4 regions of the Halobacillus salinarum genome follow, and region 3 is predicted to be linked to each of the others. Evidence: riboswitches for the same ligand, from Rfam matches in the RefSeq annotation. Region 3 holds a riboswitch; each other region holds the start of a gene.
What was found. A riboswitch is a leader RNA that binds a small molecule or an ion and turns the genes downstream of it on or off. The one in region 3 is predicted to bind S-adenosylmethionine.
Positions count from the first base shown of each region.

Region 1 (8,119 bases), 660 kb from region 3:
ATATACATTTTTAATTCTTTCTGCTTCATTTAATTTGAATAAGTAATCATTGCGGCGGAACATTAGTTTGAACAAATTAACTGAATAAGTCATGCCGTCCATCCTTTTTTGTCTGTCTATTCTTATCCTATTTTAACTGAATTTGTCATTCCTTGCTACACGAACCTGCTATTTGTTGGGAAATCGAAAGGAGAAAAATCTTTACTGGGACGATAGTTTCATTTCCAACTGAAAAGGAAATCATAGTTGTAATGTCACTTTGAAGGGAAGATCATGAATGCCTCGTTACAACACAGGTTTATATATATATAACGGAAATAGTGAACCAGGGATGCTTGAACAAAACCTTTCGGCAACTATACCTATCCTTTCACAGGAAGTACAACAATTGTCCATCATTCAAACCCTTTCATTAGAAGAGTTTCAGAATGCTTGCAGAGAAGAAGCTCCGCAGGTAGAAGTCCTTTTTATTCTTGGAGGAGATGGTACGCTGCATGAATGCATCAACATTCTAGCGGAAGTGGAAAATCCTCCTGTGATTGGAATCCTGCCAGGAGGAACTTGCAACGATTTCAGCAGGGTACTGGATATTCCTCAGAATATGCAGCAGGCTGCCCGTGCGATTATTCAGGGAGAAGAGAGAAAGGTAGATGCAGGAAAAGCTGATGAAGGATACTTTCTCAACTTCTGGGGGATCGGCTTAGTTACACAGACTTCTTTTAATATCGATGAAGGACAGAAAGATCGTTTTGGCGTGCTCAGTTATTTTATTAGTGCTTTGAAAACAATTAATCAGGCAGCTCCTTTTAATTTTTCCATTCAAGTGGATGAGGACACGATAAAAGGAGAAGCGGTTATGATCCTCGTATTAAATGGACAGTTCATTGGCACACGTCAGCTTCCAGTCCCTACGATTCATTTACAGGACGGCAAGCTTGATGTATTAATTATCAAAAATTCTAATTTAACCTCTTTCAGGGAACTGCTAACGATGGGACAGCCTGGAGCCGAACAACGAAGATTCCAGGAGCTCTCTCATATGCAGGGAGAACAAATAAAGGTCAGCACAGAACCGGAACAAGACGTGGATATGGATGGAGAAATCCATGGAAAAACCGATTCTACGATCGAAGTTCTCCCGGATCACTTCACTTTTCTAACAGGCGGAGATAACGCGCTCCGCTTAAACAATCGCGCTGAGTAAAATTGGAGGATTCATCGACTCCTGCTCAAAAGAATGAGCGGGAGTTTTTTATAGGGAGGAGTTTTTTTAAATGTGACGAAAAAGTAGAAGTGGATGATTATGGAAGGAGCTGAAATCATGGAAAAAACAGTAACCCCCGGGTGCACGGTGTCTTTATACATACCCGAAATTTAAAGAAGTCAGCAGCTTGGTACAGCTGGCTGCTGGGTCTGCCGTTTCGTGAGGAAGACGTCCAATCTCCCGTGTACAATCTTCCGACGAAGGAAGGTTCTTATCTCACGATTGACGATCATTGTAATGATCCCTCCTATCAATTTGAACCAATTAAGACCCCGGTGTTCAATTTCTGTTCGAACGATTTGAAAAGAACTTATGAGGATCTAAAAGAACAACAGGTTCCAATTGTCAGGGAAATTGAGCAGCACGGTGATTTCGGCTGGTTCAACATTGAGGATCCCGATGGGCATGTAGTTATGGTATGTGGAGATATTCGATAAGTGGCAAGGAAATATTTTACAGAGGTTTCAGGGTATAGGAAAGAGCCGTCAAAATAATGGCTCTTTCTTTATTTTTTGCACACGGCAATTCCTAAAGGGTGGTAGACACCTTCTCTTGGAGGCTCGATCAGGACTCCTTTTTGATAATAAAATGATGTTTCCTGGTAGTTGGAAAACAGTTCTCTGAATTGATCTGCGGTTATTTGATGAAAATGAAAAGGGGAGCCGCAGGGAATCCCTCTTCCTTCACCGAACGGGGTTGATACCAGCAGTGTGCCTCCAGGCTTCAACAGCTGGTAGTAATTTTGCAGCAATTTTTCCTCGTCTGACACATGCTCATATGTTTCAAAACTGACAATCACATCAAAAGTCCCGATTTTTTCCATCAAAGATGAATCAACTGCATCGTGTGCTTCAAACCGGGACTTTGGATGGTAATACCTTCCTCTGGCGTATTCAAGGATCTCCTCATCAATATCCACACCAATGATTTCTTCAATTTCGCTTTTACATTCCTTAGCAATCATGTGTGTGCCATAGCCGGATCCGCAGGAAAGGTCAAGAACTCGGCCTTTCATATAAGCTAATGCGAATTGGTAACGGGCTATATGTTCTAGGAGAAGATTATTAGTCGGTTTCATAAATTCGGGAATGACGCGTTCTCCAGTATCTTTTACCAATTCGTGTCACCGCTTTCTGTATGGTAAAATAGGGAATCGTATTCATTATGACACAACCATTGGAGGAAACCAAAAATCACCCTTCAAAATACAGCTCGTTTACGAAAGTTGACAGTGTAAAATCACTCTATCTATACTAACCTTATTAGCAGCCTACCTAGAAAGGACGCGAGTAGCATGACCGATCAAAATCTCTACCGCCAGAAAAAAGAAGACCCCTCATTGAAATTATTTGTCGTATTATCAAAAGCACAGCGTTCCATTGCCGACTTAGTGAAGGATGATATTCAGCGTTATGACTTGAACCCAACGGAGTTCGGAGTGCTTGAGCTGTTATACCATCAAGGCGACCAGCCGCTCCAAAAAATTGGAGAGAAAATTCTTTTAGCCAGCGGCAGCATTACTTACGTGGTGGATAAATTGGAAGAAAAAGGGTATCTTGAACGGATTCCCTGCCCAGAAGACCGAAGAATTACATTTGCTTCCATTACTGAAAAAGGCAGAGAATTGCTGCACAGCATTTTTCCTGATCATTGGAAACAGATTGAAGCGATCACTGCAGGGCTGTCTGAAGAAGAGAAGAAGCAGGCCATTAATCTTCTGAAGAAACTCGGTACGTATGCGGACCAAAAAAAGCCTAGATAAGCATTTATCTTTACGTTATAATGAGAGTAATTCTAAAGACAAAAGGGGGTATGAAGATGTTTCCGAAGCACGCGATTGATCAGAAGCTTTTGCATTTCATCCGTGCGATTTTTCATGAAGCAACTGTACAAGGGACACGTATGTCCACTTTTACAGTTGAATAATGAAAAGGAAACGTCTCATACCTGAATTTATATTTGTTTGGACTAAAGTCAGAGGTAACGGGACCTCTGGCTTTTTTTGTCTTTAGGAGGAATGAAAATGTTAATTACTTTAAAAAATGCTTATAAAATTGTTGGGGGAAATGAATTATTTCAAGCACTGAACTTTGAACTGCAAGCAGGGCAGAAAGCCGCGCTGGTAGGAAGAAATGGCAGCGGTAAGTCAACACTGTTTCGTCTGCTGACTAAGGAGGAGTCCTTAGATGGCGGTGACTTGTTCATACAAAAAGGGCTATCGATCGGCTACCTGCATCAGATTCCAGAAGAACGGAATGATACGGGCTATGACTATTTGAAGTCCGCTTTTCATGCTCTTCAACAAATGATGGAAGAAATGAAGAAATTAGAGACAGCGATGCTTGACCCGGAACAGATGGAGAAAGCCTTAAAACAATATGGGGAATTGCAGGATCGCTTTACCAGGGCTGGAGGGTATGAAATGGAATCCATGATCAGCCAGGTAGCTCAAGGATTAAATATCCAGTCTCTGCTGAACCAATCGTGCAGACATTTGAGCGGGGGAGAAAAGACAAAACTCGGCTTAGCCAAAATTCTTTTGGAAAAACCAGGTTTGCTTTTACTTGACGAGCCGACCAACCATTTGGATTTACAAGCCATTGAGTGGCTGGAAGGCTATATTCAACAGTATCATGGGACCGTCTGTATGATTTCGCATGACCGGTCTTTCCTTGATCATACAGTGGATGGCATTATGGAGATTGAATCAGGAGAAATTGACCGTTACAAAGGGAATTATTCTTCTTATGAAAAGCAGAAAGAAGAAAAGCTGCTGGCAGAGTTTCATCAATACCAGGAGCAGCAGAAAAAGATAAAAAAAATGAAAGAAGCCATTAAACGTTTAAGGCAATGGGCAAATGAAGCAAATCCTCCAAATGAAAAATTGTTTAAGAAAGCCAAAAGCATGGAGCGTGCCCTTGAACGAATGGAAAAAATCGACAAACCGCTCATCGACCCAAAAAAAATGAATTTAACTTTCCATACCAAAGATCGAATGGGCAAAGACATTATAGTCGCTGAAAAGCTTCACAAAAGCTATGCTTCAAGAAATATTTTGGCTGATCTTGATTTACACATTCGATATAGGGACCGGCTTGCGATTGTTGGAGAAAACGGGTGCGGAAAATCCACCTTATTAAAGTTGTTATTAAAAGTTGAGAAACCAGATCAAGGAACCATTCGCACAGGCCCATCTGCAAAGTTTGGCTATCTAGCTCAAAATCCGCTTCAAGACAATGATGAACACGTGCGGATGATTGATTATTTCAGAAGCTTTATTCGAGTAACTGAAGGACAGGCGCGGCATATATTAGCTGGCTTTATGTTTTATGGATATGATGTTTTTAAAAAAATCGGGCAGCTTAGCGGTGGAGAACGGATGCGGTTAAAGTTAGCTATATTTATGCATCAAGGGATTAATGTTCTCGTGCTTGATGAACCGACGAATCATTTGGATATTGATTCCCAGGAAGTCCTCGAAGACGCCGTTCAAGGTTTTGAAGGTACGGTCATATGCGTTTCCCACGACCGTTATTTCTTGAATCAATGCTTTAACGAAACGGCTTATTTAGTAAACGGACAGCTCCACAGGTATTTTGGAAGCTATGAAGAAACGAATCATCATTGGAACGCGCTTTTAGAAGAACAAAAGTCTGTGACAGTAAAGAAAGAAGCTGTGAAGGCGGCGATTAAGCCGGAATCTCCCTCCAGCCGGCCGGAAAGTCTCGAAGTCCAGATCGAAGAAAAGGAGCAGCAATTGGCGCTTATTGAGGAAGAAATGGAAAGAAAGACTTCAAGCTCCGACATTGAAAAGCTTGAAAAAGAAAAAAGAGCACTCGCTCAAGACATCGATAAATTATACGAACGATGGATGGAAGCCTGATTCGGTAAATGGATAAAAACAGGAAAAACAGCATTCTCTGTACAAGCTGTTGACATTTTGTTCAATTCATCATATGATAACCATCATTAACTAAATCATCGAACTACAATGATTTCTTATCCAGAGAGGTGGAGGGATAGGCCCTTGGAAGCCTCGGCAACAGGTTTATGATCAAACACTGTGCTAACTCCTACGGACAAATGATTGTCTGGAAGATAAGAAGAGCGCCCACTTAGTGACGAACGATAAAGTCCTCTTCTTAATATGATAAGAAGAGGACTTTTTATTGAGAATTAATTCACAGCTCATCTGAGCTTGGAGGGGTAGAAACGTGACAAATAGTATCAGCTATGATCATTTCCCCGGCGATCCTTTTAAACAGTTACAGCCTGTAGATGAAACAAAAGGGGCAGCCGAGGTGTTAAAGTGGGCGTATGATTCATTTGGAGATTCGATTGTGTATGCCTGCAGCTTTGGGGCAGAAGGAATTGTTTTAGTTGATTTAATCTCAAAAGTCAAAGAAAATGCAAGGGTTGTATTTCTTGATACAGGTGTACATTTTAAAGAAACCTATGAATTAATTGACAAAGTCAAGGAAAAATATCCTAAGCTTCAAATAGAAATGAAAAAACCGTCATTAACCATCGATGAACAATCAGAGAAATATGGTCCCGCCTTATGGGAGCGAAACCCAAACCAGTGCTGTTATTTAAGAAAAGTGAAGCCGTTGGAAGAAGTACTGACAGGAGTTCCTGCCTGGATTTCCGGCCTTCGACGAGAACAGTCGCCGATCCGTAGTAAAACGGATTTTATTAACAAAGATGATCGTTTTAAATCCTTAAAGGTGTGCCCGCTTATTCACTGGACTTGGGATGATGTATGGTCTTATATCCGACTAAACGGGTTGCCTTACAACGAATTGCATGATCAAGGCTATCCGAGTATCGGCTGCCAGCCATGTACTTTCCCAACGGGGAGTCTGGAGGATTCCAGGGAAGGCCGATGGAGCGGCTTTGACAAAACCGAATGCGGTCTCCATGGAAGAGAGTGATCTTTAGAAGTTTTCGGTCCGTTCATTTCATAGAGTAGTAATAAACAGCGATTTTCAAAATCATTTTAAGGATGGAGTGGAATCATGAGAAAAGTATTTTTAGTTGGAGCAGGTCCTGGTGATCCGGAACTAATCACTGTCAAAGGTTTAAAGGCCATTCAGAAAGCAGACGTCGTATTATATGACCGACTTATCAATGAAGAGCTTTTAACTTATGCAAAACCGGAAGCAGAGCTTGTGTACTGTGGAAAAAGCCCCGATAACCACTCTTTCAGTCAAGAAGATATTAATAAGCTGTTATGTAATTACGCGACTCAAGGGAAAACCGTGACCAGGCTGAAGGGGGGAGACCCATTCATCTTTGGACGTGGAGGAGAAGAAGCGGAGGAGTTAGCCAAGCGGAAAATTCCTTTTGAAATCGTGCCTGGGATCTCCTCTGGATCTGCCGCACCTGCCTATGCCGGAATTCCTCTTACTCATAGAGACTTCAGTTCATCTGTGGCGTTCGTTTCAGGAGTAACGAAGTTAGGAGCGGAGGAAGATCAGTACTGGCATCACCTGGCCAAGAGTATTGATACGCTGTGTATTTATATGGGGGTAAAGAAGCTTCCTGAGATTTGTAATAAATTGATTCAATTTGGACGTCCGGCCACAACACCGATCGCTCTCGTTCATTGGGGAACGACGAACCGTCAGCAAACGGTGGTCGGCACCCTGGCTGATATTTCGGAAAAAATGGATCATATCACTAATCCTTCCATGATTATTGTTGGTGAGGTTGTTACACTAAGAGAGAAGCTGCAATGGTTTGAACAGCTTCATTTGGAAGAGGATTCTAAAACCCAGGCATTTGTAGGATAAGGAGTGACTTACCCATTGCAAGGTGTATTATATGTTAGTCATGGCAGCAGGGTGGAAGCCGCTAAGCAGGAAGCATTGAAGTTTATTGATTTGCTCAAGCATCAAGTAGATGCACCGCTTCAAGAGGGTTGTTTTTTGGAAATAGCAGAGCCGAATATTCATACAGCTGTAGAAAAGCTTGCAGCTGAAGGGGCAACGAATATTGCAGTTGTTCCTCTGCTTTTGCTCGATGCCGGTCACTATTACAAGGATATACCTGCTGAACTGAACGAAATAAAAGCAGAGTACCCGAACCTCACATTTACGTATGGAAAACCGCTGGGAGTTCAGGATCGTTTAGTAGATATCCTTGCTGAAAGGATGAAGGAAGCAAAGGAGCCGATTCATGAAAATGCCCGGATTCTATTAGTAGGCCGGGGAAGCCGAAATCCTAAAACGAGAAGAGACATGGAAGAAATCGGGGAACGGTTGAAAGCAAAAACGAATATTTCCCACCTCGACATTTGTTTTTTAGCAGCTCTCAAGCCTTCTTTTGAACAAGCCCTTGCTCAACTGGAAAAGGTGGATTCACAGCAGGTTTTTATCGTTCCTTATTTGTGGTTTACAGGAGTGCTGATTCAATCCATGAGGAAAAAAGTAGACGAGCTTGGTGAGCGATATGTGTTCTGCGAGTATTTAGGGCACCACCCTTTCATCCAGGAAGCTGCCGTGGATCGTGTTCAAGAGGCATTAGATACAAAAGGAAATCTTTGAAAGATTGGTTGTAATCCTGATAATTAGGGTAAACATAAGCAGGTGCAAAATATCTAAATACGGGAGCGCATATTATGGGAATTTTGCCTTTAATGGTTGATTTATCAAATCAGCGAGTGGTAGTAGTAGGCGGCGGTCAAGTGGCGGAACGCCGAGTGCTGAATTTAGCAGAATGGGGCGTGACCCCCGAGGTTATCAGCCCTGCGTTAACCAGTGGACTGGATGCGTTGTGGAAAGAGCAGTCGATTACTTGGAAACAAAAAACATTTGATCCAAGTGATCTTCAAGGTGCTTTTTTTATCGTTGC
Region 1 is NZ_CP095073.1:4,188,722-4,196,840, reverse strand. It holds gene MUN89_RS21530 (hypothetical protein) at 1-93, opposite strand, end outside; gene MUN89_RS21525 (YegS/Rv2252/BmrU family lipid kinase) at 278-1,204, shown strand; gene MUN89_RS21520 (VOC family protein) at 1,345-1,701, shown strand; gene MUN89_RS21515 (class I SAM-dependent methyltransferase) at 1,770-2,381, opposite strand; gene MUN89_RS21510 (MarR family winged helix-turn-helix transcriptional regulator) at 2,559-3,026, shown strand; gene MUN89_RS21910 (RAxF-45 family protein) at 3,083-3,190, shown strand; gene abc-f (ribosomal protection-like ABC-F family protein) at 3,288-5,147, shown strand; SAM riboswitch class I at 5,261-5,369, shown strand; gene MUN89_RS21500 (phosphoadenylyl-sulfate reductase) at 5,479-6,198, shown strand; gene cobA (uroporphyrinogen-III C-methyltransferase) at 6,283-7,059, shown strand; gene MUN89_RS21490 (sirohydrochlorin chelatase) at 7,063-7,812, shown strand; gene MUN89_RS21485 (NAD(P)-binding protein) at 7,887-8,119, shown strand, end outside.
Region 1: linked by a shared signal. The riboswitch ahead of MUN89_RS21500 (phosphoadenylyl-sulfate reductase) and the one ahead of MUN89_RS03340 (sodium:solute symporter family protein) in region 3 are both predicted to bind S-adenosylmethionine.

Region 2 (8,119 bases), 530 kb from region 3:
GGCTTCCTCCTTCTCTGAGAATATTGAGCATCTTTTTCGTTGCACTTGGAGCGACTGCTTCAGCGATTATGATTACAGATGTACATGCATGGATGAACACTCCAGCTGGATTTGATCTTACAGAAAGTGGGGAAGTCACGAATGTCGACCCCTGGGCGGCTTTCTTCAACCCGAGCTTCGGCATCACAGCTATGCATGTCACACTCTCAGCTTATATGACAGTTGCTTTTTTAATAGGTTCGATCGCCGCTCTCCGGCTGTTAAAACGAAACCTTTCGAAACAGGAACGAAACTATCATAAAAAAGCGCTGATGATTTCACTTTACTTTGGAGCTGCTATGTCGCTTGCTACTGCCTTAAATGGTCATGAAACGGCCCAAATGCTCCACGAATACTTACCAAGAAAACTAGCGGGGGCTGAAGGGCTGTTTGAAACGACAAGGTATGCCCCATTATCGATCGGCGGCTATACATCGCTTGAGGATCAGGAAGTAAAATATGCAGTTGAAATCCCATCGGCGCTAAGCTTTCTCGCTGGGAACCGTTTTGATACAGAGGTTAAAGGACTGAATGAATATCCTCAGGATCTGTGGCCGCCGCTCTACATCCATATTCTATTTAACGTGATGGTGGGCATCGGTTCTATCCTGCTCGTACTCTCTTTCTTCGCCCTTGCCTGGAAATTACTTTTAAAACGGGAGTTTCCTAATTGGCTTCTTGCCTTGCTTGTCGTAGGCGGCCCGCTTGGGATTATCGCCATCGAAACCGGCTGGTGCTTCAGCTGTATTGGAAGACAGCCGTGGACCATTAATGACGTGCTCCGGACGGACACAGCAGCAACAAAGTCCAATAGTGTCGGCATACTGTTCCTATTATTTATTTCCCTCTACTTAACGCTTTTGTTTGTGACAGCATTCGTTTTACGATTTTATTTCAAACGGAATCCAGTCAGCAAAGAACTTCCGCAAGCTGAATCTTAAAAAAGGAGCTGAACAATTATGGAAGCATCAACCCTTGCGATTACCATCCTATGGAGCTTTCTTTTTGTTTACTCCATTTTAGGATCGCTGGATTTCGGCGCTGGTTTTTGGGGAATGGTTTATGGAAAAAACAAACATACCAATGCTTCAGTAATCGCGAACCGGTTTCTTTCTCCTACGTGGGAAATCACCAATGTGTTTTTTGTCATTTTAGTCGTTGCTCTCGTTACTTTTTTTCCTTTTGCAACGACGATGCTTGGGAGTCTTTTGCTTGTTCCTGTCGGCCTTGGCCTTATCCTGCTGACCATTCGGACAACTTTTATGGTATTTGCCCACCATGCTCAAAAGTTTAAAAACATTCTAAGGATTACATCAGGAATTACCGGCCTGATGATCCCAGCGCTGCTCGTAAGTATCCTCCCTATTACTTTAGGCGGATTTATCGAATTTGAGAATGGCTACCCTCAGCTCCACTATGGAAATCTGTTTAAAGATCCAACCCTTTATATGCATGTCGCCTTCGGTTTATCTACCGAGCTGTTTATTTCTTCGGTATTTCTAATGGATTATGCTAAAGAAGCAGACGACTGGTCAGCTTTCCAAACATACCGGAGCCACGCGCTTTGGCTCGGCCCTGTATCCATTATTGTTGCTGTGCTCACTATTGCTGCGATGCCTCAGGAAGCCGGCTGGATTGTAAATAAAATACAAGCCAATCCTGACTGGTTTATCGTTTCACTGATCTTTTTTCTTGTAGGATATGGATTTTTATTCGTGAAACGGTATAAAGAATACCGGGGACATCCACGGCCGGCCGTTATCTTAATCATGCTGCAATACGGAGCAGCGATTTATGCGTACGGATCTGCCCATCTTCCCTACTTAGTGTACCCTCATTTAACCGTGGAAGAAGGATTTACGAACCCTACTATTTTTTATCAGCTGCTGGTTGTTTACGGTATTGGCTTCGCCATTCTCATCCCAGGTTTCATCCTGTTCTGGAAACTTTTCTTAAAGGATCGCCGCTATTTAAAACAGGAATAAAGATTTGAAGCTATCGGGATGATCGATGGCTTTTTCCCTTTGTCCTTCGATTATAGAAGCTGATGGCTGGGTAATTTAACAGAAATGACTATTTTTTCTAAGTAAGGAGTATGGATAATGCATAAGCTTAATAACGACTACTTAGAGGACGCTGTAGAAGACAGCATGCCGTTTGCTGCCCAAGGAGAAGTGAACACTTCCCTTCCTGATTTAGATGGCACAAAAAAAGACCTGCTTGGAGTCACGATCCTAACCACAGACCAACAAAAGTTTACAGGAGGAAACTGGGAGCAAACTGTCCCTATGCAGAGTACTTCAAAAATTATTTCACTCATGCTTGCTCTGCACGACTTTGGTAAGGACCGTGTGTTTCAAGCTGTAGGCATGGAGCCGATGGGCGATTTTTTCAACTCGATCAGCCAGCTTGAATCCTATGATACAAGTAAACCCTTTAACCCAATGATTAATGCCGGAGCGATAGCCGTCTCCGCCTTGATTAAAGGACACAATAATAATAACCGCTTTGAACGCTACCTCCACTTTCTTCAACGTGTGACCGACAACCAGGAACTCCATTTGAACGAACAAGTTTATGAAGCAGAAAAAGCTAACGGGGCAAGAAACAGGGCACTTGCTTATTTCATGGAAAGCGTTGGTACTTTAATAACCGATGTGGAAGAAGCTCTGGATCTTTATTTTCGAATTAATTCGGTGATGATGAATTGTGATGACTTTGCAAAGGTCGGGTTGTTTTTGGCGAGAGGGGGAAGAGCTCCGGATAACGATGAAAAATTGATACCCGCTAACCATCTGCGTACCGTTAACGCCATAATGATGACTTCCGGCATGTACAATTCTTCCGGACGGCACGCAGTAGAAGTGGGATTCCCTTGTAAAAGCGGCGTTTCAGGCAGTATTATCGGGGTGGTTCCCGGGTTGATGGGCATCGGGATTGTCGGGCCAGCCATAGATGAAAAAGGCAACAGTACGGCAGGTGGTGCGCTGCTCCGGAAACTGTCGCAGGATTTGGAGCTGAACTTATTCGGGGATGGCCATATTTATGGAAGAGGAATATCGGGCGGCGTTTAACCTTCTGTCTTGTCTTTAAGAAAAAAGAAAAGAATGAATTCTTTATTAAAAATTCAAATAATTCGCTCTGTTCTGTTGTAAAATGATAAAAAGTAGTGTAGATTAGTGAGAAAGCTTTTTAATTAAACAAGTTCATAGTATTTCTCTTATCAAGAGAGGCAGAGGGACTGGCCCGGCGAAGCCTCAGCAACCACTGGTTTGACCAGAATGGTGCTAACTCCAGCAAGTTGATTCATCAACTTGGAAGATAAGAAGAAGGACCCTTACATTCCAAAGTCTTCTTCTTATAGAAGGCTTTTTTTATTTTTATAAAATCACTAAAGGAGAATGATCATGACTACCCCTCATACAGAAACGCAATTTGTGCATACAGGAAAAAATAATGGGGATCCATCGGGTTCCATCAATGCACCCGTACATTTTTCTACTCCCTATCAGCATAAGGGCATCGGAGAATCGACCGGCTTTGACTATGCAAGAACCGGCAACCCGACGCGTGCGATTCTGGAGCGAACGATGGCAGAAATTGAAGGCGGCGATGCAGGCTATGCGTTCAGTTCAGGTATGGCAGCTATCCAAACGGTTGTTTCCCTATTTACTTATCAAGATGAAATTCTCGTTTCGGAGGATTTGTATGGAGGAACCTATCGATTGTTTGAACACGTCCGCAAGCAGTCGGGGGTCAATTTTCGTTACTGTGGGAGCGACAACTTAGGGGCATTGGAAGAACAGATCACGGATAAAACAAAAGCCATTTACGTGGAAACCCCAACTAACCCTTTAATGCACGTCGCTGACATTCCCAGCATTTCAAAAATCTCTAAAAAGCATAACCTGCTGCTTATCGTTGATAACACCCTTTTTACCCCTTATATCCAAAAACCTTTACAGGAAGGGGCAGACATCGTCATCCACAGTGCGACCAAATACCTTGGCGGTCATAATGACGTCTTAGCCGGGCTGGTTATCGGCAAAGGCAAAGAGCTATGCGAACAGCTGGGCAGCTATCAAAATACTGCCGGTGCCGTATTATCCCCGTTTGATTCGTGGCTTTTGATGAGAGGGATGAAAACACTGGCCTTAAGGATGCGCCAACATGAAGAGAATGCTAAAGCAGTCGTTGAATTTTTGCAGAACCACCGTGCAGTTACCCACGTCCTCTACCCGGGCCGTGGTGGAATGGTTTCATTCAGACTCGAATCTGAACACTGTGTGGATCCTTTTCTCAGAAGTCTTAAAGTGATTACGTTTGCGGAGAGCTTAGGAGGAGTCGAAAGCTTTATTACCTATCCTGCTACACAGACCCACGCGGATATACCAGAAGAAAAGCGCACGAGCTACGGAGTCTGCAACCGACTGCTTCGTTTTTCCGTAGGAGTCGAGCATATTGACGACTTACTTGGAGATCTCAATCAGGCATTAACTCAATTGGTAAAGGAGGAACTTATCCAATGACGGAACAACATTCATTTCAAACACGTCTTTTGCACAGTAAGCACAAATTCGATCCAGAAACGGGGGCGGTCAGCGTCCCGATTCAGCAGGCGTCTACGTTCCACCAGCAGGACTTTGACCAACCTGGCAAATATGACTACAGCCGGTCCGGAAATCCGACGCGCGAGGCGCTAGAAGAAACGATTGCAAGTCTCGAGGGAGGCTCTTACGGTTTTGCTTTCGCTTCGGGGATGGCAGCTATTTCCACATCATTCATGCTGCTGTCGCAAGACGATCATGTCGTGATCTCTGAGGATGTATATGGCGGTACGTTCCGGATGATTCGAGATGTACTGACTAAGTTTGGAATCGATCACAGCTTTGTAAACATGACTGATTTGCATGCCGTGGCTACTGCTATCAAGCCGAACACAAAGGTTGTGTACATTGAGACACCATCGAACCCGTTATTAAACATTACCGATATCCGTGCGGTATCCAAGCTTGCCAAAGCTCACGGCTGCTTAACCTTTGTCGATAATACATTTATGACTCCTGCTCTGCAGAAGCCAATAGAACTCGGTGCAGATGTCGTGCTTCACAGTGCGACGAAATTTATCGCCGGCCATAGCGATGTTGTGGCCGGGCTCGCCGTCGTAAATAATGAGAGGCTTGCCGACCAGCTGGGGTTTTTACAAAATGCCTTCGGATCGATTCTTGGAGCCCATGACTGCTGGCTCGTCCTTCGAGGACTTAAAACCCTTCATTGCCGCTTGAAGCAGTCTTCTGAGTCAGCTTTTAAAATCGCATCGTATTTGACCCAGCATCCAAAAGTAGAAGAAGTGTATTATCCCGGCTTCACATCGCACCCAGGCGCTTCCACACATTCTTACCAGTCCGGAGGCCCTGGCGCTGTGTTATCCTTCAGACTGAAAGATGAAGCAGCCGTCAAAGATTTTTCCAAGCACTTGGAAATCCCGGTTTTTGCTGTAAGTCTCGGGGCAGTGGAATCGATTCTTTCCTACCCTGCCCGCATGTCCCATGCCTCTATGCCTCGCGAAGAACGCTTGAAACGTGGTATCACAGACGGCCTCCTCCGTCTTTCTGTCGGACTGGAGCAGCCGGAGGATTTAATTCGTGATTTCGAAACGGCTCTCAATCAGGTGGAAGATCTTCCACTTGCAGCCGCAAAGGTAGGTGGTTAAATCTATGAAACTAATAGATGCACTAAACGAGCGGACGTTGATCGGTGATGGAGCGATGGGAACGCTATTGTATTCTTACGGCATTGACCAATGTTTTGAAGAGCTGAACCTTTCCCATGCCAAGGAAGTACTGAATGTTCACAAAGCCTATGTTCACGCAGGTGCCGAAATTATTCAGACGAATACGTATGGAGCTAACTACGTGAAGCTTGCCCGTTATGGATTGGAAGAGCAAGTAAAGGAAATCAATACGGCTGCCATCAAGCTTGCTAAACAGGCGGCGGGAGATCAATGCTATGTTGCGGGAACTGTCGGCGGTATCCGCGGAATCCAAAAACAAACCACCTCCCTTGAAGAAATAAAGCGAAGCTTTCGTGAACAGCTCTATTGCATGCTGTTCGAACAAGTCGATGCCATCCTTTTTGAAACCTATTTTGACTTGGAAGAACTGCTTGCAGTTCTGCACATCGCCAAAAAAGAAACCGATTTGCCTGTTATTGCTCAAGTATCCATGCATGAACCTGGTGTACTCCAAGACGGAACTCCGTTAAACGAAGCTTTGGAATTAATTGAAAATAACGGTGCAGATGTCATCGGGGTAAATTGCCGCCTTGGTCCCTATCATATGATCCAGGCACTGGAGGACGTGCCCCTCCCTGATAAAGCCGTACTTTCTGCTTATCCAAATGCCAGTCTTCCGGATTATGATGACGGAAGATTAATCTACCCGACTGATCCCGAATATTTCAAAAAAAGCGCCTTGGCTTTATACGAGCAGGGAGCCCGGCTGATCGGAGGGTGCTGCGGCACAACTCCAGAACATATTGAAGCCATTGCTGCTTCCGTTAAAGGGAAAGCACCCATTCAATCTAAAACCGTGCCGGAAAAGAAAGTTCAGCCTAAAACCGAAGTCCAGGTAAAGGAGCGCAGCCCCCAACTTCATGAAATCGCAGCCGAACGACGTGCGATTATAGTGGAATTAGATCCGCCGAAGCGGCTTCGCACCGAGCGTTTCTTTGAAGGAGCAAAAGCGTTAAAAGAAGCCGGTGTGGACTCGGTTACGCTTGCCGATAATTCGCTTGCCTCCCCAAGAATCAGCAACACGGCAGCCGCTACACTCATCCATAATAAATTTAACATCAATCCGCTCGTTCACATTTCCTGCCGGGACAGAAATTTAATCGGACTTCAATCCCACTTGATGGGTCTGCATACACTCGGAATCAATGAAGTGCTGGCAGTAACCGGGGACCCTACGAAGATTGGCGATTTTCCAGGGGCAACTTCTGTCTATGACCTATCTTCCTTCGATTTAATCTATTACATTAAGCAGCTTAACAAAGGGATTTCCTTTTCCGGTAAACCTTTAGGAGAAAACACGTCGTTTTCTGTTGCGGGTGCGTTCAACCCAAACGTTCGCAATTTAAACAGAGCAGTCGGACGAATTGAAAAGAAAATCAAATACGGAGCCGATTATTTTATCAGTCAGCCCGTTTACAGTGAAAAACAAATACTCGAAGTCTATGATGCTACCAAACATATAAAAGCCCCCATTTACCTTGGAGTTATGCCATTGACGAGTGCCCGGAATGCAGAATTTCTTCATAATGAAGTCCCTGGTATCAGTCTGTCCCCTGAAATTCGCGAGCGAATGGAACTGTACAGCCATGACTCTGAGTTATCGCAGAAAGAAGGGATTGCGATCGCCAAATCCCTCATTGATGCAGCCCTTGATTTATTTAACGGGATCTACTTAATCACTCCTTTTCTCCGCTACGAGATGACGGTGGAACTGACAAACTACATTCAACAAAAAACAAAGGAACAGCAAGAAAGGAAGACAGCGAATGGCATCCACATTGTTTAACCAACAGCTGGAAAATAAAATTATGGTGCTTGATGGAGCAATGGGTACGATGCTTCAGCAGGCAGATCTTTCCCCTGAAGACTTTGGAGGAGAAGAATATGATGGGTGTAATGAATATTTAAATCTCACCTATCCGAGTCTGCTTGACTCGATTCACGCGGCTTACCTTGAAGCCGGATCAGATATTATTGAAACGAATACATTCGGGGCTACGAATTTGGTTCTTGATGAATATAACCTCGGGCATTTAGCTGAAAAAATTAATAAAAAAGCAGCTGAAATTGCAAAGCTCGCCGCTAACCGTTATTCCACTCCCGAAAAGCCCCGCTTCGTTGCTGGTGCCATGGGCCCAACAACGAAAACACTCTCCGTAACTGGCGGCACGACCTTTGAAGCGTTAAGTGAAGCCTACGAGGAACAGGCACGAGGCTTAATTGCCGGCGGTGTCGACCTGCTGTTACTGGAAACGTCACAGGATATGTTAAATGTAAAAGCCGCTT
Region 2 is NZ_CP095073.1:74,698-82,816, forward strand. It holds gene MUN89_RS00395 (cytochrome ubiquinol oxidase subunit I) at 1-980, shown strand, start outside; gene MUN89_RS00400 (cytochrome d ubiquinol oxidase subunit II) at 999-2,024, shown strand; gene glsA (glutaminase A) at 2,142-3,113, shown strand; SAM riboswitch class I at 3,257-3,367, shown strand; gene MUN89_RS00410 (methionine biosynthesis PLP-dependent protein) at 3,447-4,568, shown strand; gene metC (cystathionine beta-lyase) at 4,565-5,752, shown strand; gene MUN89_RS00420 (bifunctional homocysteine S-methyltransferase/methylenetetrahydrofolate reductase) at 5,757-7,619, shown strand; gene metH (methionine synthase) at 7,600-8,119, shown strand, end outside.
Region 2: linked by a shared signal. The riboswitch ahead of MUN89_RS00410 (methionine biosynthesis PLP-dependent protein) and the one ahead of MUN89_RS03340 (sodium:solute symporter family protein) in region 3 are both predicted to bind S-adenosylmethionine.

Region 3 (8,119 bases):
TCTTCACGATTACATTCCCCTCCTAAATAAGCTGTTTTGTTGTTCCAAACTGACAAATGGATCAAAAATGACGGCTCTGTATGCTTCCGCATCACTCGCTCCTACATAAAGTGCAGCTTCCTGGTTGTTTAAGCGTTCGATGCCACCACTGAACAACACGTCGGTTAAATCCGGCCTTTTCGCTTCTCCTTCTGGAAAATCATCACGGCAAGCAATGATTTTCATATGGGAAATTTGATTATGCACAGGATCGTATTGAAATACAATGGGATAATAATGACGGTTCCCGGCTTCATCAAACGCTGCCATGTGACCGAGCACGCCTATTTCGTTATTTTTCAAAAGCCGTACTTCGTTAGCCCCGCCCCATTCTTCATCAGCGAAATGTGATTCAATCAACGGAGCTTCAGCGATGGTTTCCGCTTGCAGCTCTTCGAGTTGGGATATAGAAGTATAGCCCATTTTCCCCCGGCCGCCTTTTTCTCCCTGAGGCCTTGTGAACACACCAATGCTTTTATCCTCAAGCTCGACTAAGCGGATATCCTTCATGCCATCAGGTCCTGATGCAAAACGGGTTAAGCCGGATAATCCATCCCCTTTATAAAAAACGGTCCGCCATGATAACGCGCCTTCGTTTGTCGGATGAGGAAAAATCTCCACCCCGCCAAACACGAGCTCATCATGGATTTTCGAAACAAACGGATCCTGCAAGGAATACGTTGGGAGTCCCGGTTCAGGACGCCATTCTCCATTTTGCTCAGAGAAGAAAACGACCTCTGAATTTTCCGAGTCGCGTGCTTCGACTCTTCCGGCGATGATCCGTTTTCCGTTGTCTTCAAAAGGAGCTGTAATGTTGTAGACATCTCTCTTCCCTACCCCAGCAAAAATCAGTTTTTCCGCTTCTTTTACTAAACGGTTTGCCCGGTATTCTGTTAACAAACTTTCCACGCGGTACAAGACGGCACCTCCTTTCAGCGATAAGTCAGTTGTGAAAAAATATCTTCAAGATTCATCGTGGCTGCGGCCATGGAAGTGTCAGAAGCTCCATAATAAACTGTAATTTCCTGCTCCTCCACGACAGCCCCGCAAGTGAAAACAACATTGCCAAAAAATCCGCTTGTTTCATAATCACTCTCAGGCGTTAAGATGGGCTCTTTTGTTTTAGCAAGGATTTGTGCCGGGTTCTGAAGGTCCAGCAGCACGGCTCCGAGACAGTAACGGTTGTTTTTATCAGCCGCATGGTAAATTTCCAGCCAGCCTTTTTCAGTCCGTATGGGAACGGCTCCGCCGCCGATTCGCCCGTTATCCCAGCCGTCTTCACTTAATCCCAGTAAATATTGATGATTTCCCCAGTAAAGCAGATTATCAGACTCGGCAATCCAAATCTCCGGACGTCCGATGCCTTTAGGAACAGGCCTGTGAAGACAGTAATACTTGCCATTGATTTTTTCCGGAAAAATGGCGACATCCTTATTCTCTGGATGAAGCATTAATCCATGCCTTTTCATGCTGGAGAAGTTTTTCGTTGAAATAAGGCCAACTCCGATACCCTCAGGCGAAACTGCACTATATTGAATGTAATACGTATCATCGATCTGTGTGACCCGTGGGTCTTCAATGCCCCACACCTCCCGTTCGTTCTCAGGGTAGATCAATGGTTCATCATCAATTGTAAAATGCCTGCCATCCTTACTGCGGGCGATTCGAATGTAGGAAAGAGAAGTTAAATAAGCTGCTCTCCCACTCTTTGCGTAAGTAATCGATCGTGGATCGGAAAAATCATAGCGGGGATCCTTTAGATCGAGCTCTGCCATCTGCAGCTTTCCTGTTCCACTCGATAAATCAATATAAGGGGCTTTAATTACTTCCTTGTCCGTTGTCAAAGGGCGTTCGGCCACCCTTAGAAGCAAAAGGACTTCGCCATTGTATTCAGCTACTCCTGCGTTGAAAACGCCAATCACTTCATGGTCATTGTGATAAGGCTTCACCTGCTGCGGAGTGATCAGTGGATTCTCCTGAAATCGAATTACATTCATAATGCTTTTTTCTCCTCCAAGCTTCATATAGTAGTTTTCTGAAAACCCTTTCATGTTTGTGAATAAGTAAAGCTTCCTCAATGAATTGGAAGCGATTAACAAATTTTAGTAAGATAATGATAACTGGCCCATGATTACAAATTACTTGTAACGTTAACAAAAACGCCAATCAGTAACGTTACAAAGAATTATACACCGTTAACTTGTAATGTCAACGGTTGATCGAAATATTCTTAAAATAGCTACAAATAAGCAAACCTATTGATAAACTGATCAAATTAACGTATATTGTTTTGTAACGTTACAAATGAACGAATCATCTAATAGAAAGGTTGAACCTTTTATGGCAAAAAGAGTGACCATGCAGGATATTGCCGATGAGCTGAATATATCGAAGAACTCTGTATCCCAGGCATTAACCGGAAAACCCGGAGTCAGTGATGCTACAAGAAAACAAGTTTACAAAACCGCCGATAAGCTGGGATACAACTACGTCCCGAAAGGCTCTCAGGCAAACGACGCGGAGTCTGCTGTATCAGGAAATATTGGATTGATTGCTTCTGAATTTGCTTTCTCCATGAAAAGCTTTTTTGGTGAAATCTATTTGACGGTTGAAGAAGAAGCCCAGAAACAAACGAAAAACTTATTATTACAGTCCATTAATAAAAAGTCCGAAGAAAGCTTATCGCTGCCATCCTTTTTAAAAGATCGTTCGGTTGATGGCGTATTGATTCTCTCCCATTTAAACAATGATTATATTCAGGAAGTCATTAATACAGGTGTACCGACTGTTCTAGTCGATCACCATCACCCTAATATTGAAGCTGATGCCATTCTTACCAATAACCGCTTCGGGGCATACAGAGCCGCCCAGCACTTATTAGAGCTTGGCCATAAGAATATCGGCTATGTAGGAAACGTAGATTTTTCTCCGAGCTACCAGGAGCGTCTGGAAGGGTTTCTCCTCGCATTGAAGGATTACAACGTTCCTGTAAACGAGGAATTTTTGTTTAAAGATGCCCGTGAAGAAGATGACGTCATTAACCGCTTTATCGAACAGCTCCCCAAACAGCCCACGGCCTGGTTTTGCGTCAACGACGGCCTTGGTTATCTAGTCAATTCCGGATTAAAGCAGCTCGGGATTCATGTGCCTGATGATGTTTCTATTTGCAGTTTCGATAACGGCCAGCTCTCGCAGCTTTCTACACCAAGAATTACTTCGATGGATATTGACCTTAAACTGTTTGGACGGACCGCCGTTAACCGATTGATCTGGCGGATGGCAAACAAGGACGAACCGTGTCAGGAAATTCTCCTCCCAGCAAAGCTGGTGCCGGGAGAATCAACCAGCAAAGCCGTAAGCACTGCTCCGTCCAAAGTAGCAGACTAACAAATAGATGAATCCTTCTTTCAACCTATATTCATGAAATCGCATTGACTTTATCTGTTTACTGCGGTAATGTGTTAGACAAATTTATACGGAATACATCCTTATCAAGAGCAGGGGAGGAACTTGGTCCCGCGATCCTGCAGCAACCTGTCCATAATGACAAGGTGCTAACTCCAGCAGACAGAAGTCTGAGAGATGAGGAAGAGTAACGGCCTCTTCCTTTTGAAGTGGCCGTTTTTTATTGAAAAGGAGGATTTATTATGACGACGGTTGGTTATTGGTTTATCGGGTTTGCTCTTGTTTATACCGTTTATTTAATTTTTATCAGCCAGGTCGCAAGGAAAAAAGCCGCCGATGGAAATGGCTATTTTGTAGGCGGCCGCAGCTTTAATACGCTGTTTGTTACCGTTTGTATCACGGGATTGTTTTCGGGTTCCTCTTATATTGCCATTATTGAATTGAGTTATCTTCACGGAGTCTCAGCTGTGTGGTACGGGGTTGCAGAAACCGTGCAGGTCCTGATTATCGCTTTAGTATTGATTGCACCTTTCAGGAAAAAAGCACTTGTCACGATTTCCGGTCTGCTCGGAGACCGGTACGGAGAAAAAGTCCGCGGCTTAGCCGGTGCCATTACGGCATTCACTTTTCCGATGTGGTCGGTCGCTACCGCATTAGCTTTTGCTTCAGCGCTCTCGGTTTTTACAGGCATTTCTCTTGTATGGTCTGTCGTGCTCACTGCGACTTTGTTATTTGCATATTTACAGTTCGGCGGCATGTGGTCCGTTGGATTGACGCAATTAAGCAATGTCGTGATCTTTTTCATCATGCTTGCCATCGGCACCTACGCTTTCTTTGTAAATCCAGGGGTCGACGGACTGAAGGAATTGTTTCAGGAAAAACCTCAGTATGCCCATGTCGGCAGTGTCGGAATGCAAACCATCCTTGCTTGGTTTGGCACGTTTTTATTCAATGTCATCCTTGCCCAGGCCGCCTTCCAAATGGCACTTTCCTGCAAAACGGCTAAACAGGGACGTAACGGTCTGCTTTATGCTTCTCTGTTAGGTATTCCTTTAATTGCCGGCGCGGTTTTATTCGGGCTTGCTGCAGCCCAAGCTGTCCCTGGAGAAACACGTGGGTTGATCGCCGTTCCTATGTACTTGATGGATACACTTCCCGCCCCGCTTGTTGGATTGTTTTTCCTCGGTTTCTGGGCAGCAGCGCTCAGCTGGGGGGCTCCGTGTCAGTTTTCCGGAGCAACCAGTCTTGGCCGGGACGTCGGGAAGGCAATCAACCCGAAAGCAACTGAACAGCAGCTGGTCAAGTACACGAAATGGTCCCTGCTGTTATTAACTCTGCTTATGATCGGATTTGCTATGCTGCGTGCAGAACAATCGGCATGGTGGAATGTGCTTGCCTGGGTGACGCGGAACTCTGCCACCTTCGCTCCAGTTGTTGCAGCTATTTTTTGGCCGGTCGTAACGAAGCGGGCCGCTTTTGTTTCCTTATTTACCGGCTCTGCCGCCGGCCTTCTCTGGTACCACCTTGGCGGCTGGGCGATTAATGGCTTTTATTTGAACATCCATCCGGTGTGGATCGGAATGATCGCCAACATCGTGACCATTGTTTTCATCAGCCTGCTTGATTCTTCTAACGAATGGAAATGGAAAGGATCCGTCAAGCATCTGGGCACGTATGCTTTAGCTGGAGCAGTCGTTTTAATCCTTCTCACCGCGGGTTTCTTTCACGAATTATACCGTTCGGGTTTACTCGGACTTGTGTTAACACTGATTGTATCCGGTTTGTTCATTGCCTGCATGAGTTTTACTAAACCGGCAAATCACACGCAAGAAGAATATTCAAAAATCGTTTAATCAAATGAAAGACGGCCGGAGTTAATCTTCCGAGCCGTCTTTTTTTACAGTTTTTTCTCCATATAAACCTGTCGCATGCTCGTTTCAAATCCTCGACCTTTCAAGAGCTTTACAGCGGTACAGCTGGATTCAGGAAAATTAAACGTCATCCGCTTGCAATGGATGCGCGGCTGAAAGATCCGCCCTAGTCCAAACTCCAGAGCTTCTCGATAGGCTGGATGCTGCTCCTCCCCGCCTGTTTGAAACAAAAGAATCGTTTTCAACCTGCCCTCTTCGTCATAGCGCCGTTTATATAACAGATAAGCAAGCACTTCTCCTTCCTTCTTCACGACGGCAAGCTCACCGTCCAGACGGAGCGACGGCCATTGACATTGCCACGGCACACGCTTAGGAGAAAACTTTAGGTACTGAGCTTGTGAAGCGATGGACGTCTCTAACTGGAAACCCTGCTGGTTTGCAGCTGTTTGAAGTGTACCTTCCTGCTGTAAAAAAAGCAGAGTCTCTATCTTTTTATAACCCATTTTTTCATAGAGCTTAATCGCTCTCCCGTTATCGCTGAGCGCTTCCAGACTGGCTGTGGTTACATCGCGCTCTTGATAAAGCTGCAAGGCATGTTCAATCAGCTCCCTGCCTAAGCCTTTCCCCCGATAGGAAACAGGGATGCCTGTCCCTCCATTCCAGGCGCGCATTTTCCCCTGCTGCTCCCGGATTCCGTTCAGCACGATGCCGGCCGGCTTGTGATCCTTGTAAGCAATAAAAGAAAGTTCAACAGACAGCCCATCAGCTGTGAACCGTTGAATCAGCCCTTCAGTAGTGACAGAAACATTCATGGAATACCCTTCAAAACATAAATTCCAAATCTCAGCCGCTTCTTTAAGGGGCACCTCATTGAGCGTTTTGAATGCAAGCATGAAATCTTCTCCTTCCGGACATATTGTAAAGAATACGTTAATGGTTTCTACATAAATAAATTTTTTCCTCTTTTCATTCTGTGAGCAGGTTACTAAAAGAAAGCAGGGAAGTGTGCTAAAATCAGTTGTTAGGTAATTATTTGAAAAGAAAGAAGGAATATTGACATGGCGGAAGAACAAGCACAGCAGCAGGAAGCCATCAACCGGGTACCGTTGATGATTGTATTAATTTCTGGTGCATTCGTTGCAATCTTAAACCAAACATTGCTTGCTACTGCGCTGCCGAAAATCATGGCTGACCTTCAGCTTGATGCAAATACGGCCCAGTGGCTGCAGTCGATTTTTATGCTAGTAAATGGCATCATGATCCCTATTACTGCTTTTTTAATTGAACGATTTACAACACGGAGACTGTTTATGACGGCCGTAGGACTGTTTGCAGTTGGAACTCTCATCTGTGCGCTCGCACCAAACTTTATTGTCCTTTTATTAGGAAGAATTCTGCAGGCATCAGGAGCGGGAATTATCCTTCCGCTTATGCAGACCATACTGTTTCTTGTCTTCCCGATTGAAAAGCGAGGGGCAGCGATGGGAATGTTCGGGTTAGTAATTGCCTTTGCTCCAGCTATCGGGCCCACACTGTCAGGATACTTAGTCGAGCATTTTCCTTGGAGAAGTTTATTCTATATTATTTTACCGATCGCTATCTTAGATATGTTCCTTGCTTACTTTATCTTAAAGAACGTAACCAAACAGACGTTTCCTCGCGTGGATACACTGTCAATTATTTTATCGACCTTCGGCTTCGGAGGATTGCTTTACGGATTTAGTGTAGCTGGTAATGGAGGCTGGGGACACCCTGAGGTCATTATTTCGCTCATCGTTGGAGCGATAGCCCTGACGCTGTTTATCCTGCGCCAATTGAAACTTGAAAAACCCATTCTTGAATTCCGGATTTTCAAGTATAAGATTTTCACGTTAACGACGGCCCTGGGCATGGTGACCTTTATTGCGATGATTGGCGGAGCGGTTATCCTGCCGATCCTTATGCAGAACATGCTTGGATTCACAGCATTCGAATCAGGCTTAATGCTGCTTCCAGGCGCCTTGCTCATGGGAATTATGAACCCGATTACCGGGCGGCTGTTTGACAAGTTTGGCGCAAAGTGGCTGGCGGTTATCGGACTTGCGCTGCTTGCCTTTTCCACCTATATGTTCACAGACATTACTCCCGAGACCACATTCACGTACCTCGCTGTGGTGAATGCAGTAAGAATGTTCGGGATAGCTATGGTGATGATGCCTGTAACTACAGCAGGGTTAAATCAGCTGCCACAGCATTTAATGCCGCACGGAACAGCAATGAACAATACGATGAGACAGGTTTCCGGCGCCGTTGGTACCGCTCTGCTCGTCTCCATTATGACGAATCAGGCGCATCCATCGGAAGGAGTCACCGGTCTGATACACGGCGTGAACGTTTCCTTTATCGCTGCGACGCTTATCGCCCTTGTCGGTGTCATCTTAGCCTTTTTCATTAAGCATTCCCAGCCGGAAAAAGAATACGGTGTATAGTGAAATCCATCTCCCGTTTTTACACGGGAGATTTTTTATTTCACCATTTTTCTAGCTAAAGGATAAATCCCGATGCTCTGCAGGACTAATGACAGCACGACTACCGCGAAACTGATAGACAATAGTTGATCCCCTTTTCCAAGGAGCTGGGCGTGAAGGCTTAACAAAAGGAACACAGACATCGTTCCCCGTATACCCGCCCACGAAATAAGCGAAGCCCGTTTCCAATCAATAAATTCCCGCCATCCGCTGAATAATTGCATGGAAGCAGCAACCACCATAAACCTTACTACAACGGAGCCCATAAATATGACAATGGCAAGGATCCAGGAAATC
Region 3 is NZ_CP095073.1:604,012-612,130, reverse strand. It holds gene MUN89_RS03360 (extracellular solute-binding protein) at 1-7, opposite strand, end outside; gene MUN89_RS03355 (MTP-1 family protein) at 10-957, opposite strand; gene MUN89_RS03350 (BtaManbiosPhlase) at 972-2,036, opposite strand; gene MUN89_RS03345 (substrate-binding domain-containing protein) at 2,380-3,426, shown strand; SAM riboswitch class I at 3,525-3,628, shown strand; gene MUN89_RS03340 (sodium:solute symporter family protein) at 3,687-5,297, shown strand; gene MUN89_RS03335 (GNAT family N-acetyltransferase) at 5,342-6,208, opposite strand; gene MUN89_RS03330 (DHA2 family efflux MFS transporter permease subunit) at 6,374-7,783, shown strand; gene MUN89_RS03325 (cation:proton antiporter) at 7,819-8,119, opposite strand, start outside.

Region 4 (8,119 bases), 1.2 Mb from region 3:
CTGCTTGAAATAACAGAAAGATCATTTCTATTACTGAGGTGTTTAAAGTGGACCAGCAACTTACTTTTCAGAACATTGCCCGGGACAAGATGAATTTTTCAGAAGTGTATGAACATATCTATCGCTTTGTAAGCTCGGACCCCTTAGGAAATTACAGGCTCATGTTAGGTACAGATTCCCAAATCCACCGTGACTATACATTATTCATCACTGGAATTGTCATTCAAAGGGTAGGAAAAGGGGCATGGGCCTGTTTCCGTAAAGTGAAAATACCAAGAAAAATGACCGTCCTTCATGAAAGAATCTCTTTTGAGACCACTTTAACGGAAGAAGTAGCTGCCTTATTTACTCCGGACAAAATTAATCAGCTTATTGACCTGATCCTTCCTTATATTTATAAAGGTTCGACTTTTACTATGGAAGGCCATATCGATATTGGTGCAGGGGACCGAAACAGGACCCGTGTTTATGTAAATGAAATGATTGCAAGAATCGAATCCCTGGGCATCGAACCCAAAATCAAACCTGATTCTATCGTAGCCAGCAGCTATGCGAACAGATATACGAAATAAAGCAGCTAATTAATGCTGCTTTTTTGTGGTTTCAGCCGGCTTTTTTTGATTTAATGGCCGTCCTGAAACGGACGGATTTTCTGCCAGCCAAGTAAACTCCGGTAAAGATAATTACTAATCCTAGAGCCAGGCGGCTTGTTAGTTGTTCATGCAATAAGATAAAGCCCCAAATCATGGCTGTAATTGGAATTAAATACGTAACTGAAGTAGCAAACTCCGCACTGCCTCTTGTAACGAGATAATAAAAAAGTAAATGAGCGATCCCTGAGCCAAAACAACCTAGACCAATAATGGCAATTAATACTTTCGGATCTAAAAATGGCACATGGACAAATGCCTTAAATGAACCAGTTACTCCCATGCCTATGAGACCGACTATGGCTCCGACAGTTAATGTGCATGCAGCAATCAACAAAACTCCAGTTTCTTGTAAGTTCTTCTTTGTGTACTGGGAAGAGAATCCATAACAAATCGCAGCAAGGATCATCGTTCCCATCCCAATAAAGTTTTCTTTCAATAATTCCCCTGCCTCAAAATTCATAAGGACGAGAATTCCTAGAAACCCAAGAACCACCCCTCCCCACTGCTGGGGCTTCAGCTTGATTGAGAAAAACAAAAAGCCGATAAAAGCTGTGCAAATAGGAGTTAAAGCGTTAAGTACAGCGGCAGTAGTACTATTGATTTGTGTCTCGCTAAGGGCAATTAGTCCCCAAGGGAGTCCTGCATTAAACACTCCTACTACCAACAAATCTTGATACGGTACCCGTCGAATGAATTCCCGCCTGTTTTTCCATAGAAGCGGAAGTACTACCACAGCTCCAGCAGTACACCTAATAAAAACAGTACCCCACAGCCCTGCTGGTTCGACCAGCCACTTGATAAAAACAAACGATAATCCCCATATTAAACTTAAAGCTCCAAGCGCCACATATAGCCGCATATGTATCTCTCCTTAAAAGTTACGAACTGTCCATAGCTAATTATAGGACAAAATTCTTTTCACGTAACCTGCTTAAATTGCTCAATAAAAAAAGAGCCGTTCGAAGGCTCTTTGCTTGATCAGCCAATCCCGCAAGCTACTGATCCATTTTTTTGAAAATATTTTTGGTGGTATTCCTCAGCTCTATAAAAAGTGTCTGCTTGCTGCAATCTTGTCACAATTGGACGTTTGAAAATTCCTTTTTGACCCCATTCTTTAATCTTTTCTTCTCCAATATATTTTTGACTTGCATCGTTATAAAAAATAACTGAACGGTACTGATGCCCGATATCTGCACCTTGCTGATCCTTGGAGGTTGGGTCGTGGGCTTCAAAGAATATGTTTACCAGTTCATTAAAAGTAATGATAGAAGGGTCGTAAGTAATTTTCACAGCTTCTGCATGCCCTGTCTCTCCAGTCTTCACTTGTTCATATGTTGGATTTTGTACAGTTCCGCCTGTGTACCCCACTTCAGTGGCTGTTACCCCTTCAAACCTTTCAAAGAAGGCTTCTACTCCCCAAAAGCATCCTGCACCAAAAATCGCTGTCGCCATCCTCATCTTTCCTTTCGTTAACGCAACTTCTTCATTCGAGAGCTGGACGGTTTAAACTACCAAAAAGACCCCTTTTCTTATCCAAATAAGAAAAGGGGTCGTAATATCCGTACGATCCTCTCATCTCTTAGGATGCTTACACATCCTACAGGAATTGGCACCGTTCTCTTCAATCAGTGATTGAATCGATGGTTGCCGGGCATCAAAGGGCCAGTCCCTCCGCCTCTCTGGATAAGAAGTTTCCGTTATTATTTTGATAGTTCTCATCTTACAATGATTTCGTTCTGAAGTAAAGGAAGAAGCACGAAATTTTTTTATTAATTAATGTATGTTTGTCGAGGAAATAAAATGACGGCGGTTGCACCACCTGTAACATCGGTTCATTAAGTCATGAATTTCGTCCTTCCGAATACACTTCTTCAAAAGGCTGGACAATGACAAATCCTTCGCCGGAAAATTCCATTTGTATCGATTCTCCACTACCTCTGCCAAAAAAAGTCTTCAAATTGATATCCGTGCGAAATTCCGGCTGCAGATGGCCGGACCAGGCAACTGTGGCATGAGGATCCGTAATGATTGGTTCTCCAGGACTAACAAGTAAAGACAACGGTTCATAATGAGAAGTGACAGCCACCAGCCCGGTACCTTGCAGCGTAATATTAAAGAGACCACCAGATAACATCCCGGCGACTTTCTTCATTAACTTAATGTCCCATTCAATACCAGGCTCAAATGCCAGCAGGTCATTTCCATTTACAGTGATCGATTCATTGTTCAAATCAAAAATAGTAATTTTCTTACCCTGATCGGCTAAGTAAAGACGTCCGCTACCTTCTGCTTTCATTAATGAAGTTCCTTCGCCGGAAAAGGCTTTTTTAAACATCCGCCCAACTCCGTGCTCGAGGATTCCTTCACGTTCAAATTTGATTTGACCAATATAAGAAATCATGGAACCTGCTTTCGCCCATACACGATCGGTTAAATTTACTTCTAGTATTCTAGGGGTTTCCAGCTCAAAAAATTCATTCTCTGCATCATCCTGCTTCGTTTGGGATACAAAATCATTAATGGAAAATGTTGTCATATCATCTACCCCTTTCTAAATTTGTTTTGACTTTTAGGTTTATACGTGTGTAAAATGGGTTAAGTTTCATAAGAGTACATTGTAACAAATCTTTCATAATTTAGTTCTTCTTACTTGTTTACTTAATGTAAAATTTTTGTTAATTTATATTATTATACAATTCATGAAAGAATAATTTAGGAGGTTCATCATGAATCAGGACAAAAAACAACTTTTAAACAAAGGGTGGGTTTTCTTTGCAGCAGCCATAGTGTTCCTATGGGCAAAAACCTACTATGCCTTACAAACAGCGTTTACTCTAGATATTGAAAATGGTATTCAACAGTTCATATTAGTCATCACTCCGATTAGTTCTATTCTTTTCTTTTTAGGACTATCATTTTTCTTTTCACCGAAAAAACGAAATAAAGCGTTTATGACGATTTATTTCCTTATGTCTTTCGTGTTGTATGCCAATGTAGTGTATTATAGATTTTTCAATGATTTTATTACATTACCCGTTCTCATGCAGTATAAAAACTTCGGAGATCTTGGCGGAAGCACTAAAGCCCTTACCCATCCAATGGACATCCTTTATTGGATTGACGTTGTTATCCTTCTCGTATGGGTAATGCGTAAAAAAACACGTCCAGCGATGGAATTCCGCAAACGTACAATTGCAATGGTTTATGCAGCTGTTCTTGGGTTTGCAGCAGTGAATTTAAGCCTTGCTGAGGTAGAACGTCCACAACTGCTCGTTCGTACGTTTGACAGAGCAAAACTAGTAAAACTTCTAGGAATCTATAATTATCACGTCTATGATAGTGTCATGACGGCTAAAACTTCATCACGCCGTGTATTCGCAGATAGTAACGAATTGACCGAAATCTTGAACTACGTGAACTCCCAGCAAGGGAAAATGGGTGTGCACGGTAAATACTTCGGGAAAGCAAAAGGAAAGAATGTCGTACTTGTTTCATTGGAGTCCACCCAAAACTTTGTCATGGACCGTAAACTGCACGGGCAGGAGATTACGCCGTTCCTTAACGATCTTGCCGATGACAGCTTTTACTTTGATAACTTCTATCATAATACCGGACAAGGTAAAACTTCAGATGCAGAGTTCTTAATTGACAACTCTCTGTATGGCTTGCCGCGTGGCGCCGTATATACAACAAATGCCAGCAATGAATATAATGCAACACCTGAGATATTAAAGGATAATGGATACAATCCAATTGTCTTCCACGGAAACCATGACAGTTTCTGGAACAGGGATGTCATGTATCAAACCCTTGGCTATGACAAGTTTTATTCTAAAGAGGAATACCACGTTACAGACGAGAACTCTGTAAACTATGGACTGAAGGATATTCCATTCTTCGAACAGTCCATGCCTATGTTAAATAAGGAAAAACAGCCTTATTATGCCAAGTTTATTACGATGACGAACCACTATCCTTATATTACCAATAATAAGAACATGGAAATGATAGAACCTGCGAACACCGGAGATGGTTCTGTAGACCGTTATTTCCAAACGGTTCGATATGAAGATGAATCCATTAAAAAGTTCTTCAAGCTTATGAAAGAAAATGGACAGTACAAAGATACGATCTTCGTTCTTTATGGGGATCACTATGGTATATCTGAAAACCATAACCGTGCCATGAGTGAGATCCTTGGTAAAGATATTCGTCCATTCGAGCATGTCCAGCTTCAAAAAGTACCATTGATCATTCACATCCCTGGTATGAAAGGGAAAGATATGCATACTGTTGGTGGAGAAATTGATTTGAAACCCACCATCCTTCACTTGCTTGGAATTGATGAGAAGAATGATGTCCAGTTTGGCACAGACTTGTTCTCTAAAAACCGGGAAGACTTTACTATTCTTCGTGATGGCAGTGTTGTTACCGATAAGTATGTGTATGCTGCTGAAGGCAACAAATGTTATGACAAATCAACAGAGAAAGAAATTGAGGCAGAAACCTGCGCACCTCTAAAAGAAAAAGCGGATAAAGAACTCGACTATTCCGATAAAGTTGTTTACGGCGATCTACTACGATTTATGGACAGCGAGCAGAAAGAAAAAGCGGATAAAGAAAAAGAAGAATCAAAATAAAGAAGGAAAGCTGGAGAAATCATTTTCTCCAGCTTTTTTTATATGAATCTTGTAATAACAAAGGACTATGGACAGAACTAGGACTATTAAAAGACAACTATGAAAATCGTATAAATCAAAGGACGATTGAAAGTGTAGTCAATACAAACAAATTCAGTAAGAGCACGAGTCGAAGACCCTGGTTGAAAGCGGAGAATGTAGACGAAGTGGTACGTACACATGTATAGCTGAAATAAGGAAACCCGAACCAATACGTAAATGGTTCGGGTTTCCGTCTGTATCACTTGTTTTTGTGCAGGCGTGTTTACTCAGAAGAAGTACGCGATCGTTTGTACTTCCACATCATAAATCGATAACGTATTGTACAACCTATACAGAAGCCTAAAAGGGCAGCTCCCGCAGCCCCAGTGACCATCAATGCAAAGGCATACCCTAGTAAAGGCTGGCCTGCGTAAAAGCAAATCAGAGCTAATCCGAGACTGATCGTTGCAATCCATTGGTTAAACAACTGTTGGTCTTTGTCCTCTGGAACGTAGTGGTGAGCGGGTTTTCTTAAAAACCATTTCCCAGCTTTAATAACTGGATTATGTTTAGTAAACAGCGTGTACACACCTACTGCAAATGGAATAACGAGTATTGTTTTATAAGAAAACAAAGCGGCCAAAACACTTATAACAATAAAAGCTTGATTAAGTTGCACGAGCGGTTTTGGAATACTCAAATACCTTCCTCCTTTATTAATACATATTATACATGGTGTTTTAGTCGGATTAAAGATAAATACTCCGTACATAAAGTTTTAGTATTTCTTTTCATTTTTTTCCCTGACATAATGGTTCAAATGTTCTGAAAAGAGAGTATAATTTGAAATTATATTTACATAGATAAGGAGTGAAAAAATGAAAAGCTTAGAAAGAATCAGCAGCTTTGTAGGAAGCACCTTTGCCTTGTGGGTGGTACTTTTTGCCATTTTAGCCTTCGCCTTTCCGGAAGGATTTACTTGGATTGCCCCCTACATTGTTCCATTATTAGGAATAATCATGTTTGGTATGGGATTGACTTTGTCAAAAAATGACTTCCAGGAGGTATTTAAGCGTCCTAAAGACGTAGCTATAGGTGTAGCTGCTCAGTTTGTTATGATGCCTTTGATTGCCTTTTTACTTGTTTCCGTACTGCCCGTCTCAAAAGAAGTGGCTGTCGGGGTTATTTTAGTAGGGTGCTGTCCTGGTGGGACTTCTTCTAATGTAATGACTTATCTATCTAAGGGAGATACCGCATTATCTGTTTCAATTACGGCAGTTTCAACACTGCTTGCTCCTTTTCTTACACCTGCTCTCATATTATTATTTGCCAGTCAATGGCTGCCGGTATCTGCTTCGGCATTATTCCTATCGATTGTAAAAATAGTGATTGTACCTATTGTGCTGGGACTTATTGTTAAAGCTCTTCTCGGAAATAAAGTGGAAGCTGGAATAAAAGTGCTTCCTCTTGTATCCGTGATCGCCATTGTAGCAATAGTCGCAGCGGTCATTGGAGTAAATCAGGAACAGATTGCTCAAACGGGGGCATTCATCTTCGCAATCGTTGTTCTGCACAATGTTATAGGATATGCTGCTGGTTATGGTCTAGGAAAGCTGTTTAAAATGGAACCAGCTAAGAAACGGGCCGTTTCTATCGAAGTAGGAATGCAAAACTCTGGTCTTGGAGCTTCCCTTGCTGCCGTTCATTTCTCCCCGCTAGCTGCTGTTCCAAGTGCTATCTTTAGTGTTTGGCATAATATATCAGGTCCTATTATTGCAACGATATTTAGAAAGCAGAAGGAAAAGGATGATCAAGCGGAAAAAAAACAGATGAGAACCGTTTCATAAGGAAAGGATGACCTTGTCGGTCATCCTTTTTTATTCATTGGACAATTTTTTGTTTATTGGACGAGTGACGGTGTAAATACGAATATTCTTTTTCAAGTTCACGAAATGTCATATCAAAAAGCTTTTGTTTATCATTATTCTTGTAAATGTGTGAGTTTGACAGTTCTCTAATCAAAAATGTTCGACGCTGAATTAACCCTTTTCTAAGCTGTTTCGACATTTTGATATGTCTCCTCTCCTCAATATGCTGAACATAAGGGGTATTGTTCACTTACCAGATAACCGAATGCCCCTGCTTTGAAACCTACTTCACAATATCCTCACATTTATCATTTTTTAACTTTATTAATGTGAGCTTGTTTATGCCGAAAGGGGCATTTCCCTATCATAGGCTCTACGTCATCACCGATAAAATACTGCTTCCATTCCCTATGTTCCGGATCTCCATAATGACTGATATTCGGATGCTTAGGCAGCTGATCCCATTGTTCTACACGTTCTCTGACTTTTTCCCGGGACATGTGGCCGCCTGGTGTAGTCCCTTCCAGTCCTTCAAATATTCGTCTTGGCTGAAATCCGATCACTAAACTTTTTCCTAAATCCCTTGTTTTCCTCTGCTTATAGGCAGGAGCATTACCAAAAGCAAAAAAAGGCTCCCACCAAAAGAAAAAGCCCATAAGTAATGATCTGGATCCTTTGGATAATCACTTGGCCATGGTTTAGAGTCCTCCTCATGTAAATATTGAAGAATCCTCCAAAAATACTCCCTGTAATAATCAATCGACTGCTCCTGTACCTCTGGTTCTACGAATAAGAATAAACCATGTCGAATACGGGGGGAATTCCGTTCTGCCAAAAGAATGAACTCTTCCAATGTATGGGGAAGGTGACTCCAGTCCTGATGAGTAATATAAGAATAACGCAGTTCCCCACGCTTTTCCGCTGACATTCCGAAGTA
Region 4 is NZ_CP095073.1:3,625,723-3,633,841, forward strand. It holds gene MUN89_RS18845 (ribonuclease H-like YkuK family protein) at 90-572, shown strand; gene MUN89_RS18850 (DMT family transporter) at 604-1,512, opposite strand; gene msrA (peptide-methionine (S)-S-oxide reductase MsrA) at 1,632-2,105, opposite strand; SAM riboswitch class I at 2,223-2,343, opposite strand; gene MUN89_RS18860 (AIM24 family protein) at 2,494-3,189, opposite strand; gene MUN89_RS18865 (LTA synthase family protein) at 3,380-5,293, shown strand; gene MUN89_RS18870 (DUF4395 domain-containing protein) at 5,598-6,014, opposite strand; gene MUN89_RS18875 (bile acid:sodium symporter family protein) at 6,193-7,161, shown strand; gene fbpA (Fur-regulated basic protein FbpA) at 7,196-7,381, opposite strand; partial or broken gene MUN89_RS18880 (YqcI/YcgG family protein) at 7,491-8,119, opposite strand, start outside.
Region 4: linked by a shared signal. The riboswitch ahead of msrA (peptide-methionine (S)-S-oxide reductase MsrA) and the one ahead of MUN89_RS03340 (sodium:solute symporter family protein) in region 3 are both predicted to bind S-adenosylmethionine.